DNA from 3 places in the Bradyrhizobium sp. TM239 genome. Region 1 is predicted to be linked to each of the others. Evidence: predicted binding sites of a transcription regulator. Region 1 holds the regulator's gene; each other region holds the start of a gene.
The links. The regulator HrcA, encoded in region 1, represses chaperone genes, less so after heat shock. The targets are predictions, from matches to a motif close to GTTAGCACTCNCNNNNNGNGAGTGCTAAC.

Region 2: a site for HrcA is predicted at 2,325-2,353, ahead of AABA84_RS05975 (co-chaperone GroES). Genes of this name have one in related genera too.
Region 3: a site for HrcA is predicted at 3,556-3,584, ahead of AABA84_RS02665 (co-chaperone GroES). Genes of this name have one in related genera too.

What each region holds. Positions count from the first base shown of each region.
Region 1 is NZ_BTIR01000011.1:490,119-494,844, reverse strand. It holds gene hemW (radical SAM family heme chaperone HemW) at 1-775, opposite strand, end outside; gene rdgB (RdgB/HAM1 family non-canonical purine NTP pyrophosphatase) at 792-1,427, opposite strand; gene rph (ribonuclease PH) at 1,439-2,152, opposite strand; gene hrcA (heat-inducible transcriptional repressor HrcA) at 2,334-3,422, shown strand; gene grpE (nucleotide exchange factor GrpE) at 3,520-4,137, shown strand; gene pncA (bifunctional nicotinamidase/pyrazinamidase) at 4,199-4,726, opposite strand, start outside.
Region 2 is NZ_BTIR01000002.1:349,319-354,044, forward strand. It holds gene AABA84_RS05965 (O-linked N-acetylglucosamine transferase, SPINDLY family protein) at 1-1,721, shown strand, start outside; gene AABA84_RS05970 (usg protein) at 1,730-2,017, opposite strand; gene AABA84_RS05975 (co-chaperone GroES) at 2,396-2,710, shown strand; gene groL (chaperonin GroEL) at 2,756-4,396, shown strand; gene lepB (signal peptidase I) at 4,594-4,726, opposite strand, start outside.
Region 3 is NZ_BTIR01000001.1:534,754-539,479, reverse strand. It holds gene AABA84_RS02675 (hypothetical protein) at 1-1,189, opposite strand, end outside; gene groL (chaperonin GroEL) at 1,388-3,019, opposite strand; gene AABA84_RS02665 (co-chaperone GroES) at 3,167-3,463, opposite strand; gene AABA84_RS02660 (hypothetical protein) at 3,780-4,301, shown strand; gene AABA84_RS02655 (protein phosphatase CheZ) at 4,463-4,726, opposite strand, start outside.

The sequences.
Region 1 (4,726 bases):
CGCGCCGCGCGTGATTGGAAATCTCGTAGGCGGGCAGGCCGAGCTTGTCGCAGGTCTCCTGCGTCACGTCGTAGAGCGCGCGCGCCACCGTTTCGTCCGGCGTCTTCAATTTGCCGGCCTGGTGCAGGCCGAAGAAGGGCGTGCCTTCCTCGATCGTCAATTGATAGAGCGACAGATGCTCGGCCGCCTCGTCAATGGCGAGACGCAATTCATCGGCCCACATCGCCGGCGTCTGGTCGGGGCGGGCGTAGATCAGATCGAACGAATAGCGATCGAACGAGCGGCGCGCGATCGCGACCGCATCGAGCGCCTCGCGCGCGCTGTGCAGGCGTCCCAAAGCTTTGAGCGAGGCGTCGTCGAGCGCCTGCACGCCGAGCGAAACGCGGTTGACGCCGGCGGTGCGATAGCCGGCAAAGCGCGTGGCTTCGACGCTGGTCGGATTCGCCTCCAGCGTCACCTCGACATCGCCGGCGACGGTCCAGTGCTTGCCGATCGCATCGAGCACCGCGCCGACGGTTGCGGGCTGCATCAGCGACGGTGTGCCGCCGCCGAGAAAGATCGAGGTGACTTCACGGCCGGGCGAGCGCTGCGCAGTTGTTTCGATCTCGCGCGCGAAGGCCGCCGCATATCTCGCCTCGTCGATCGCGGCATGGCGGACATGGCTGTTGAAGTCGCAATAGGGGCATTTCGACAGGCAGAACGGCCAGTGCACGTAGACGCCGAAGGCTTCGGACTCTTGTTTTGACGCGTTTTCCTGGCGCGAACCGGTACCCACTTCGCTCGAAAACGCTCTAGCGCGGCTCAAGGCAGATCTCCGCCAGTTTCACGAAGGCGCGGGCGCGATGCGACAGGCCGAGGCCGAGCGGCGGCAGGCCGTGCTTCTCGATGCTTTCCATCTCGCCGAAGGTGCGGCTGTGGCCGTCAGGCAAGAACATCGGGTCATAGCCGAAGCCGGCGGTGCCGCGCGGCGGCCAGACCAGCGTGCCGTCGACGCGCGCCTCGACCTCTTCGAGATGATCGTCGGGCCAGGCGACGCAGAGCGCGGAGACGAAATGCGCTTTGCGCTTGTCGGGCGTGGTGGCGCCGCGCTCCTGCAGCAGGCGCTCGATCTGCGCCATCGCCGCGTTGAAGTCCTTGGTCGGGCCGGCCCATCGCGCGCTGTAGATGCCCGGCGCGCCGTCGAGTGCGTCGACCACGATGCCGGAATCGTCGGCAAAGGCGGGAAGCTTGGTCGCCCGCGCTGCCGCGATCGCCTTGATCGCGGCATTGCTGCGGAAATCGTTGCCGGTTTCGTCCGGCTCGCCCAGGCCCAGTTCACCGGCCGACACCGCCTCGATGCCGTACGGCGCCAAAAGCTCCTGCATCTCGGCGAGCTTGCCGGGATTATGGGTGGCGATGACGAGCTTTCCGGTGATTCGGCGGTGCATGGGCCTATTGACTACGCGACAGCCAGTTTCTGCAAGTCCACGAGACGTGCGATGCCTTTTTGCGCTAGGGCGATCAGCTTCAGGAACTCGTCCTGCGTGAACGGCTCGCGTTCCGCGGTGCCCTGGACCTCGATGATGCGGCCATCGCCGGTCATGACGAAATTGGCGTCGGTCTGGGCTTCCGAATCCTCGGCATAGTCGAGATCGAGCACCGGTGTGCCATTGTAGATGCCGCAGGAGATCGCGGCGACATTGTCGCGCATCACATTGGCCTTGATCATGTTGCGCGCCTTCATCCAGTTGATGCAATCGGCGAGGGCGACCCAGGCACCGGTGATCGAGGCCGTGCGGGTGCCGCCGTCGGCCTGGAGCACGTCGCAATCGACCGTGATCTGGCGCTCACCGAGCGCTTCGAGATCGACGATGGTGCGAAGCGAGCGGCCGATCAGGCGCTGGATCTCGACGGTGCGGCCGCTCTGCTTGCCGGCGGCGGCCTCGCGGCGGGTGCGTTCGGAGGTCGCGCGCGGCAGCATGCCGTATTCGGCGGTGACCCAGCCGCGGCCCTGGCCCTTCAGCCACGGCGGCAGGCGATCTTCCAGCGTGGCGGTGACCAGCACATGGGTGTCGCCGAATTTCACCAGGCAGGAGCCTTCCGCATATTTGACCACGCCGCGCTCCAGCGTCACGGGGCGCAATTCGTCGGGCGCACGGCGGCTTGGCCGCATGGGAAATCCTCCAAAACTCGCAGGTTAGGGCTATTCGCGGTGCTTGTAGGTGGGGTGAGGGTATGCGGCAAGGGGAAAGGACAAGGCTTTTTCACCCCCGGTTTTCCGCCCTGCAAACGCGACGCTTGTCAGAACCCTCGGGGATGGACAAATTATGAGCATCTGAGAGGAGTTACCGTCTGTGGCCCATCACGATCCGATCCATCTGATCGCGCCGCGCGCGGGCCTCGCCCAGCTCAACGAGCGTTCTCGCGACATCTTTCGTCAAATTGTCGAAAGTTATCTCGCGACCGGTGAGCCCGTGGGCTCGCGCAATATCTCGCGGCTCATCGCCATGCCGCTGTCGCCGGCCTCGGTCCGCAACGTCATGGCCGATCTGGAACAGCTCGGCCTGATCTACGCCCCGCACACCTCCGCCGGCCGGCTGCCGACGGAACTCGGCCTGCGGTTCTTCGTCGATGCCCTGATGCAGGTCGGCGACCTCAACGAGGCCGAGCGGCAGTCGATCCAGAGCCAGCTTGCCACCGTCGGCCAGGCGCAATCGGTCGAGGCGGCGCTGGACCAGGCGCTGACGCGGCTCTCGGGCCTGACCCGCGCCGCCGCGGTGGTGCTGACGCCGAAATCCAATGCGCGGCTGAAACACATCGAATTTGTCCGTCTGGAACCGGAAAAGGCGCTGGTGATCCTGGTCGGGGAGGATGGCCAGGTCGAAAACCGCGTGCTGTCGCTGCCCCCCGGAGTTCCCTCCTCGGCGATCACCGAGGCCGGCAATTTCCTCAATGCGCGCATCCGCGGCCGCACCCTGGCCGAGGCCCGGCTCGAGCTGGAGACGGCACTTGGAGAGGCCCGCGCCGAGCTCGATCAGCTCGCACAGAAGGTGATTTCCGCCGGCATCGCCAGCTGGTCCGGCGGCGAGAACGAGGACCGCCAGCTCATCGTCCGCGGCCACGCCAATCTGCTCGAAGACTTGCATGCGCTGGAGGATCTGGAGCGGGTGCGCCTGTTGTTCGACGATCTCGAGACCAAGCGCGGCGTGATCGATCTGCTGGGCCGCGCCGAGACCGCCGAGGGCGTGCGCATCTTCATCGGCAGCGAGAACAAGCTGTTTTCGCTGTCGGGGTCCTCCACCATCATCTCGCCCTATCGGGATGCCGCCGGCCATATCGTCGGCGTATTGGGCGTGATCGGGCCGACCCGGCTGAATTATGCCCGCGTGATCCCGACCGTGGACTACGCCGCCCGCATCGTCAGTCGCCTGCTGGGAGGCTGACCGGCGTTTGATCCGATCACGGGCGCTTGATTTTCGGCGCCCGAAGCACGATATCCGGGCCAGAAAAATCCCTGCGACGAATTCGAAAAGAGAGCCGATGACCGATCGAGACCGGCAACCCGAAGACGCGGCCGCGCCGACTGGCGAGCCCGTGGTGTCGAAACCCTATATCATGCCCGACGATCCCGAGCCCGGCTCGGTCGAAACGTTGCAGAAGGAAGCCGCCGAGGCGCGCGACCGCATGCTGCGGACGCTGGCCGAGATGGAGAATCTGCGCAAACGCACCACCAAGGAGGTCGCCGACGCCCGTCTCTACGGCATCACCGGCTTTGCCCGCGATGTGCTCGACATCGCCGACAATCTCCAGCGCGCGCTCGATGCCGTCCCGGCTGAGGACCGTGCCGCCGCCGATCCCGGCCTGACCGCGCTGATCGAGGGCGTCGAGCTCACCGAGCGTTCGCTGCTCAACGCGCTGGAAAAGCACGGCGTGAAGAAGCTCGATCCGCAGGGCCAGAAGTTCGATCCGAACTTCCACCAGGCGATGTACGAAGTGCCCGATGCGTCGGTGCCGTCGGGCACCGTGGTGCAGATCATGCAGGCCGGCTACACCATCGGCGAGCGTGTGCTGCGCCCGGCTCTGGTCGGTGTCGCCAAGGGCGGCGCAAAGGCCGCGCCCGCGGCGAACAACAATGAATCGAGCGGCGCGCCGAACTGATTTTTTTGCGTCATTCCGGGTTCGATGCTTCGCATCGCCCCGGAATGACAGTCGTCTAGCTCTACGCGCTCGCGATATCCGCAGACTGAATCCGCTTCACGCCGGCCTTGGCCATATCGGCCCAGGCCTTTGCCAGCGAGCCCTGCGTGTCGATGCCGCGGCAGGCGTCTTCCACCACATAGACCTCGAAGCCCGCCTTGCGCGCGTCGAGCGCGGTCCAGGCGACGCAGAAATCCGTCGCGAGGCCAGCGACGAAGACGCGCTTGATCTTGCGTCCCTTGAGATAGCCGGCAAGTCCGGTCGAGGTCTTGCCGTCGGCTTCGAGGAAGGCCGAATAGCTGTCGACGTCCTTGTGAAAGCCCTTGCGGATGATGAGCTCGGCGTGCGGGATCGCAAGATCCTTCGACAGCGAAGCGCCGTCGGTGCCCTGCACGCAATGGTCCGGCCACAGCACCTGCTTGCCGTAGGGAAGGTCGACGGTCTCGAACGGCTTCTTGCCGGAGTGGACTGACGCAAACGAAACGTGGCCCGGCGTGTGCCAGTCCTGCGTCATCACCACATTCGCAAACGCTTTCGAGATCTTGTTGAT
Region 2 (4,726 bases), on a different contig from region 1:
CCCTCGATCTTCACGAGGAGGCGCTCCACAGCTACGACAAGGCGATCGCACTCAACGCAAGCCTTGCCGAAGCCCACAACGGCCGGGGTTGGGCGCTGTGCCGTCAGCGCAATTATGACGAGGCCATTGCAAGCTTGAACCGCGCGCTGTCGATCAAGCCTGACTATGCCTCGGCGCTGGCGAACCGCGCCACTGCTTTACGGGAACTCCAGCGATTTGACGAAGCGCTGGCAGACGGCAATCAGGCAATTGCGCTGGCCCCCGAGGACGCGAATGGGTGGCTCGCGCGGGCCAGTGTCCTGCTCCAGATCCAGCAGATTGCCCAGGCATCGCTCGATTGCGAGCAGGCGCTCGCGATCGATCCCGATTCCATTCAAGCTCACCTGGTGCTGGGTCTTTGCCTCGCCGGACTTGGCCGCGTCGACGAAGCCCTCGCCAGTTTCGACAGAGCCCTCGACATCCAGCCTGACCTCCAGAGCGCGATCTCCAACAAGATATTCACGCTCGATTTTGCGGGGGACGCCACCGTCGAACGGCATCAGCAGGCGCGGCAGGTGTGGTGGGACCGTGTCGGCGCGAAAATCGCTTCAGGCGCGGCGGAACCGCATGACAACAGCCGCGATCCGGACCGTCGTCTGGTGCTCGGCTATGTCTCGTCGGATTTCAACGCGCATTCGGCCGCGTTGATTTTCAAGCCGGTCCTCCAACACCATGACCGGGCACAGTTCGAGGTCGTGTGCTACGCCTGTTCGTCGAAAGTGGATGCGACGACCAGCGAATTTCAGGGGATCGCCGATCGCTGGCGCGACGCCTCGCAATGGACCGAAGATCGCCTCGCCGCCGAGATCCGCGCCGACGGCATCGACATCCTGATCGATCTGTCCGGCCATACCAAAGGGAACCGGCTCGGCGTGTTTGCGCGCAAGCCGGCGCCGATCCAGGTGCATGGCTGGGGCCACGGCACTGGCACCGGGCTGCCGACGATCGATTATCTGATCTCGGACCCGGTCGCGATTCCCTTCGAGGTTCGGCATCTGTTTGCGGAGACCGTCGTCGACCTGCCGTGCTTCGTGACGCTGGCGTCGCTGCCGACCGAGATTCCGCGGGCCCCAACGCCGGCGATCTCGAACGGCTTCGTCACCTTCGGCGTCTTCAACCGCATCAGCAAGATTTCGGACGAGGCTGCGCAAGTCTGGTCCAGGATTCTCGAGCGGGTGCCGGGGTCGCGACTGCTGGTCAAGGATGTCGCGCTGGACGACCAGCTGGTCCGCGAGAATCTGCTGGCGCGGTTCGAGGCTTGCGGATTGCCGGCCGAACGCGTCGATCTGCTCGGTGCCACCTTGCGAAGCGAACATCTGGCATCGTTCAATCGCGTCGATATCTGCCTCGACCCGTTCCCGCAGAATGGCGGCGTCAGCACATGGGAAGCCTTGCAGATGGGCGTGCCGGTGGTGGCGAAACTCGGCAACAGCCTGCCCAGCCGTGCTGCCGGCTCTATTCTCACCGCACTTGGCCTGCCGGACTGGGTGACGGACAGCCATGAGGCGTATATCGAGATCGCAACGAGCCGAGGTTCTGCGATCAGCGAGCTCGACAGGTTGCGCCGCGAACTGCCCGACAAGATCCGGGCCGCGGCCGCCAGCAACCCCGTCTCATACGGGCGAGCGGTCGACGACGCCTATCGCGCGATGTGGAAGCGCTATTGCGGCAGCGGTGCCTGATCGCCGATTCAATGCAGCCGGAACACGCCATCCACGGCGCGCAACTCGGCCGGCTTGATCAGCTTGGAGTGCGCGACGGTGACTGAATGGAGGGGACCGTCGAGCTTTTCCTGCCAGAACGCCAGGAAATCCTTCAGCGCCGGAAATTTCGGAAACATGTCGTAGTTCTGCCAGACATAGGTCTGGAGCAGCGAGGGATGATCCGGCATCCGGTAGAGAATTTCCGCCGTCGTCAGCCCGTAACCCAACACCTGTTTCCGGAAGTCGTCGGAAACAACCCCAACCCGCGAGACCATGCCAACCTCCTTTGCAGGAGCGCATTCAGGGGGTGGCTTTCCGGGTACGCAGCTCACGAGCCACCCGATGGAGATGCGCTCACATGAGTGAAATGTGACGCAAACTGACAACCCATCTCAAGCCCAAAAGTTTAACAAGCTGTTGAAATTCAATGCGTTAGCAGCAGAGAACGCTCCGTGCTAATACGGGTCTGCGCTCGGGTTAACGATGGGAGTGAGATTCTGGCAGACGGCGCTTTCGAGTGCTTATTTTTCTGCTAGAAGCCCTTGCCCCCGCAAAAATCCTGCCTTATCTCAGCTTAGCCCGCCTGGCACTCGCTGGCGGCGACTGCTAACAATCTGAAATCTTCAACCCGAGCAATTGCTTAGGAGGACTGCATGAAATTCCGTCCGCTTCACGACCGCGTCGTGGTCAAGCGCATCGACGCAGAAGAGAAGACCGCTGGCGGCATCATCATTCCCGACACTGCCAAGGAAAAGCCCTCGCAGGGCGAAGTCGTCGCCGTCGGCCCCGGTGGCCGCGACGAAGCCGGCAAGCTGATCCCGATCGACCTCAAGGTTGGCGACCGCGTGCTGTTCGGCAAGTGGTCCGGCACCGAAGTCAAGATCGACAGCGTCGATCTCTTGATCATGAAGGAAAGCGACATCATGGGCGTCCTCGACGTCCCCGCTTCCAAGAAGAAGGCGGCCTAACAGCCCCTCTCTCCCTCCAGTCACACATTTCAAGGAAAATTCCAGATGGCAGCCAAAGAAGTCAAATTCTCGGTTGAAGCGCGCGACAAGATGCTGCGCGGCGTCGACATCCTCGCCAACGCGGTGAAGGTCACGCTCGGTCCGAAGGGCCGCAACGTCGTGCTCGACAAGTCGTTCGGCGCTCCCCGCATCACCAAGGACGGCGTCACCGTCGCCAAGGAGATCGAGCTCGAGGACAAGTTCGAGAACATGGGCGCCCAGATGGTGCGCGAAGTCGCCTCCAAGTCCGCTGACGCGGCCGGCGACGGCACCACCACCGCGACCGTGCTGGCCCAGGCGATCGTGCGCGAAGGCGCCAAGTCGGTTGCCGCCGGCATGAACCCGATGGATCTCAAGCGCGGTATCGACCTCGCGGTCGAGGCCGTCGTGGCGGACCTCGTCAAGAACTCCAAGAAGGTCACCTCGAACGACGAGATCGCCCAGGTCGGCACCATCTCCGCCAACGGCGATGCCGAAATCGGCAAGTTCCTCTCCGACGCCATGAAGAAGGTCGGCAACGAGGGTGTCATTACCGTCGAGGAAGCCAAGTCGCTCGAGACCGAGCTCGACGTCGTCGAGGGCATGCAGTTCGACCGCGGCTACATCTCGCCCTACTTCGTCACCAACGCCGACAAGATGCGCGTTGAGATGGACGATGCCTACATCCTCATCAACGAGAAGAAGCTCTCCTCGCTGAACGAGCTGCTGCCGCTGCTCGAGGCCGTGGTGCAGACCGGCAAGCCGCTGGTCATCGTCGCCGAGGACGTCGAAGGCGAAGCCCTCGCGACCCTGGTCGTGAACCGCCTGCGCGGCGGCCTGAAGGTCGCGGCCGTCAAGGCTCCGGGCTTCGGCGATCGCCGCAAGGCCATGCTGCAGGACATCGCGATCCTGACCGGCGGCCAGGCGATCTCGGAAGATCTCGGCATCAAGCTCGAGAACGTCACGCTCAACATGCTCGGTCGCGCCAAGAAGGTGATGATCGACAAGGAGAACACCACGATCGTCAACGGCGCCGGCAAGAAGGCCGACATCGAGGCGCGCGTGGCCCAGATCAAGGCGCAGATCGAGGAGACCACCTCGGACTACGACCGTGAGAAGCTCCAGGAGCGTCTGGCCAAGCTCGCGGGCGGCGTCGCGGTGATCCGCGTCGGCGGCGCGACCGAGGTCGAGGTGAAGGAGCGCAAGGATCGCGTTGATGACGCGATGCATGCGACCCGCGCGGCTGTCGAGGAAGGCATCGTCCCGGGCGGCGGCGTCGCCCTGCTCCGTGCTTCCGAGCAGCTCAAGGGCCTGCGCACCAAGAACGACGACCAGAAGACCGGCGTCGAGATCGTGCGCAAGGCGCTGTCGGCTCCCGCTCGCCAGATCGCGATCAACGCCGGTGAAGACGGCTCGGTGATCGTCGGCAAGGTGCTGGAGAACAAGTCGTATGCGTTCGGCTTCGACTCCCAGACCGGCGAATACGGCGACCTCGTCAAGAAGGGCATCATCGACCCGACCAAGGTGGTCCGTACCGCGATCCAGAACGCAGCCTCGGTGGCCGCGCTCCTGATCACCACGGAAGCCATGGTCGCCGAGCTGCCCAAGAAGGGCGGCGCCGGTCCGGCGATGCCCCCGGGCGGCGGCATGGGCGGCATGGACTTCTAAGGTCCAACGACCTCAAGAAACTACGAAACCCCGGCAGCGATGCCGGGGTTTTTGTTTTGAGCGAACGATTTCGCGGAACGGCGGCCCGTAGCCCGGATGGAGCGAAGCGCAATCCGGGACATCTCGTGCGACGCAGGCAGCCTTCCCAGATTACGCTTGCGCTCCATCCGGGCTACGAACCTCCGTCATTCCGAGCCTCACTCCACCTTGCCCAACCGCTCCATGCGCGGCTCACCGTCTTCGTCGAGCGACCAGAAGATCCGCGTCACCTTGCCGACGAGATTGTCCATCGGCACGAAACCGAACGTCGACATCATGCGGCTGTCGGTG
Region 3 (4,726 bases), on a different contig from region 1:
CATCCCAGCGCTGGCCCTTGAGCTCCCTGGCGAGCGCCTCGACCGAACCGTTGTCGTCGGGCTGCTCGCCTTCCTCGTCGACCGACGTGTCGTCGGAGAGATTGAGCTTGGCGCCGCTGCTCTCGTCGGCGGTCGTCGTCGCGGGACTGCCGATCCACAGCATGAGCTTGTCGGTCGTGCCCGGCTTGTCGGGCGAGACGAGCCCTGCGACCTCGATCGTGTCGGTGAGATCGAGCGCGGGGAAATCCGGGTTCGGCCGCTTGAAGACCAGCTTGAGCTTGCCGGTGGCGGGGTTGAAGCTTTGCGAGACCGGCTTTGCCGCGAGCGTCCGGCTCAAAACGTTCGAGACGGCGGCCGCGAGCTTGTCCTTGCTGATCTTGTCGCCCTCGCGCCAGTCGGCCGCGGCGAAGCGGATGGTGCGGTCCATCTCGGTCATGCCCGCGGTCCAGCCCGCGGCGGTGACGCCCGGCGTCGCCTTGAATTTCGCCAGCAGCGCGCCGGCGCGCTCAGGATCGACCGACATGTTGATGGTCTGCTCGCCGGCGCGTAGCGCATCGCAGCCGACCGTGAGGCTCGCCAGCGTCACCTCGACCGCCTGGCCCTTCAGGCTCTTCAGGAAGTCGGTTGCAGCGTCGAGCTTGACCTTGACCGCGATCGCCTCCGGCGAGACGTCGGTGAAATCCTTCGGCTGCGGCGTGATGCCGTCGTCGGAGGTCTGGTTGTCCTGAAATTCCTTCTCGCTGAGATCGGAATTGTCGGGCGAGGTCACTTCGGTCACGACCTGGCCGATGCTGATCTGGCCGCGGAATTCGAAGGTGTCCCCGGCCTGCTTGCGCAGCAGCTTGACGCTGACGGGCGCCTTCTCGCTGATGCTCTGCGTGGTGCCCGTCAGGGTCTGCCCCGCGACCTGGAGGTTGACGACGAAGCGGTCCTTGCGGTCGGAATTCTTTGCGACGGGATAGCAGACGTCGAGCACCGCTGCCGTCACCGTCTTGCCCTGGCGCGTCTCCTTCAGGATCACGTCGGCATTGCCGTCCATCAGCCCGTCGATCGAGGTGAAATAGCGTGTCTCCGGACCACCGGGCGTCGTGGCCTTCGGCGACAGCTTCATCTGGGCGGATGCGGGATGCGGAGAAGCTGCAAGCAGAGCTGCCAAAAGGGCTGTCGAGCAAACCAGAAGCGCACGCATCGATGAAATCCTCGCGCAACGGGCATGATCCGGAAGTGTGAAGCGGTTTTCCGAGAGGATCATGCCCAAACAATTCGAATCGGCGCGTCACCGTAGTGGGTTTTGGCCGTCGGTTGAATCGGAAAGCGGAGGGGCAGGGTCGGCAAAAAAGAAGGCCGCCCGGAGGCGGCCTTCGCAACATTGTAACGGAACGGAGGCTTAGAAGCCGCCCATGCCGCCGCCGCCGGGCATCGCGGGCGGGGCTTCCTTCTTCGGCGTCTCGGCGACCATGGCCTCGGTGGTGACCAGCAGGCCGGCCACGGAGGAGGCGTCCTGGAGCGCGGTGCGCACCACCTTGGCGGGATCGATGATGCCCTTCTCGATCATGTCGACATAGTCCTCGGTCTGGGCGTCGAAGCCGAAGGTCTCGGACTTGTTCTCCAGGATCTTGCCGACCACGATCGAGCCTTCCACGCCGGCGTTTTCCGAGATCTGGCGGATCGGAGCCTCGAGCGCCTTCAGCACGATGTTGATGCCGGCCTGGACGTCGGCATTGGCGTTGGTGAGACGGCCGACCGCCTTCTTGGCGCGCAGCAGCGTGACGCCGCCGCCGGGGACGATGCCTTCCTGCACCGCGGCGCGGGTGGCGTTGAGGGCGTCCTCGACGCGGTCCTTCTTCTCCTTGACCTCGATCTCGGTGGCACCGCCGACGCGGATCACCGCGACGCCGCCGGCCAGCTTGGCGAGGCGCTCCTGGAGCTTCTCACGGTCGTAGTCCGAGGTGGTTTCCTCGATCTGGGCCTTGATCTGGCCGACGCGGGCCTCGATCTCCGGCTTCTTGCCGGCGCCCTTGACGATCGTGGTGTTCTCCTTGTCGATCACGACCTTGCCGGCGCGGCCGAGCATCTTCACCGTGACGTTCTCGAGCTTCATGCCGAGGTCCTCGGAGATGAGCTGGCCGCCGGTGAGGATCGCGAGATCTTCGAGCATGGCCTTGCGGCGATCGCCGAAGCCCGGCGCCTTGACGGCGGCGACCTTGAGGCCGCCGCGGAGGCGGTTGACGACCAGGGTGGCCAGCGCCTCGCCCTCGACGTCCTCGGCGATGATGACGAGCGGCTTGCCCGACTGCACCACGGCTTCCAGCACCGGCAGCATGGCCTGCAGGCCCGAAAGCTTCTTCTCGTGCAGGAGGATGTAGGCATCCTCGAGCTCGGCGGTCATCTTCTCGGGGTTGGTGACGAAGTAGGGGCTGAGATAGCCGCGGTCGAACTTCATGCCCTCGACGATGTCGACTTCGGTGTCGAGCGACTTGTTCTCCTCGACGGTGATGACGCCTTCGTTGCCGACCTTCTGCATCGCCTGGGCGATCATCTTGCCGATGGCGGCATCGCCGTTGGCCGAGATGGTGCCGACCTGGGCGACCTCGGAGGAGGCGGCGACGGGCTTGGCCCGCTTCTCGATGTCCTTGATGACGGAAGCGACCGCGATGTCGATGCCGCGCTTGAGGTCCATCGGGTTCATGCCGGCGGCAACCGCCTTGGCGCCTTCGCGCACGATGGCCTGGGCCAGCACGGTCGCGGTGGTGGTGCCGTCGCCGGCGAGGTCGTTGGTCTTGGAGGCGACCTCACGTACCATCTGGGCGCCCATGTTCTCGAACTTGTCCTCGAGCTCGATCTCCTTGGCGACGGTGACGCCGTCCTTGGTGATGCGGGGTGCGCCGAACGACTTCTCGATGACGACGTTGCGGCCCTTCGGGCCGAGCGTCACCTTGACGGCGTTGGCGAGAATATCGACGCCGCGCAGCATGCGATCGCGCGCGTCTCCGGAAAACTTGACGTCTTTGGCAGCCATTTCTGCAATCCCTCGTGTTTGGTGATGTGTCTGCCGCTCGCCCGTCGCATCAATTCCGGGATCCGAAGATCGAACCCGTCGGAATGATGGATGCCCGGATCGCTTCGATCCGGGCATGACATTCAGCGGCCGTTCAGGCGGATGGCCTTAGGCCAAAACGCCCATGATGTCCGACTCCTTCATGATCAGGAGATCTTCGTTGTCGATCTTGACCTCGGTGCCCGACCACTTGCCGAACAGCACGCGGTCGCCGACCTTGAGGTCGATCGGGATCAGCTTGCCGGCCTCGTCACGGCCGCCGGGGCCGACGGCGACGATCTCGCCCTGGGACGGCTTTTCCTTGGCGGTGTCCGGAATGATGATGCCGCCCTTGGTCTTTTCCTCGGCGTCGATACGTTTGACCACGACACGGTCATGCAGCGGACGAAATTTGGATTTAGCCATGACGTTTCCCTTTGGAGGCTCGCTTCGGAAGGAGTGGAAGTGGGTGGGGCGGCGCTTCCGTCCACCCCCTATCCCGAGGATCGAACGGCGCGCTTAGCAATCGGGCTTTCCGAGTGCTAATAGTGGGCCCGGAAATATGGCTTGGCCGCGATCCTGTCAAGCAAAGGTGGTTAAGCGATTGGTGAGGCGGATATAGGATGGTGGCACTGGAAACTTGTTCGGGGCGCCGACGTATTAAAGGACGTCATTGCTCCGGCAGCGGTTTTGCGCTTGGCTGCAGGAGGGGTGCGGCCATGGTCTTGTTCGGGGGAATGCCATGATCAGTTCAGCTCACGCGCGCACGGTTGCCAATCTGGCCGCCGCCACTTGTCTGGCGCTGCTGCTGGGCGCCTGCGGCGGCGGCATGAGCCTGCCGTCCTTCTCGTCGTCCTCGCCGCCGCCCGAAGCCGAGCCTGGTACTGGTCCGGAAATGCCTGCGACCATTCGCGCCGACGAGATCGTCGGCCGCTGGGGTCTCGCCTCGTTCCAGAACCCGGCCGACCGCGCCCGTACCGAGGCGGCCGCCCGGGCCCAGTGCAAAAATCCCTACGTGATCACCGCCGGCTCCTCCGGCGGCGTGATCATGCATCTGGCCGACCAGGCAACGCCCCAGGAGCTGCGGCTGAAGGGCTCGCCGAGCGGCAAGAACTACATCGGACCGGCGGGTCCGACCCCCGGCGAGCAGGACCGCGAAATCATCTCCTTCGACGGCCGCGTCCTGATCACGCGCTTCATCGACAAGGACGCCGCCACCCGCTACGGCAACATGGTCTACGTCCGCTGCGCGCCGCGGGCGTGACAAGGGTTCGGCTCTAACCACTCGTCATTGCGAGGAGCGAAGCGACGAAGCAATCCAGACTGTTTCCGCGGAGGCACTCTGGATTGCTTCGCTTCGCTCGCAATGACGAAAAAAAACGCCGGCTTGCGCCGGCGTTTTGTTTTTCGCTATGTCGCGTCCGCTCAGTCGAACAGCGCGTCGATGTCGTCCTGCGAGGCGTGGCCGACGTCGCCGGCGAGCTTGGGGCCGTTGAGAAGCTTGTCGTCCTCGCTGCGATTGTCGACCGGCGGCACGACGTGGGACTTGATCGCGTCGACGCCGCCCCAGATGTCCATCATCGCATTGATGTGCTGCTCGATGAACTTCATCGTGGTCATGACCTTGCTGATGCGCTGGCCGGTCAGGTCCTGGAAGTTGCAGGCTTCGAAGATCGAGATGACGCGTTC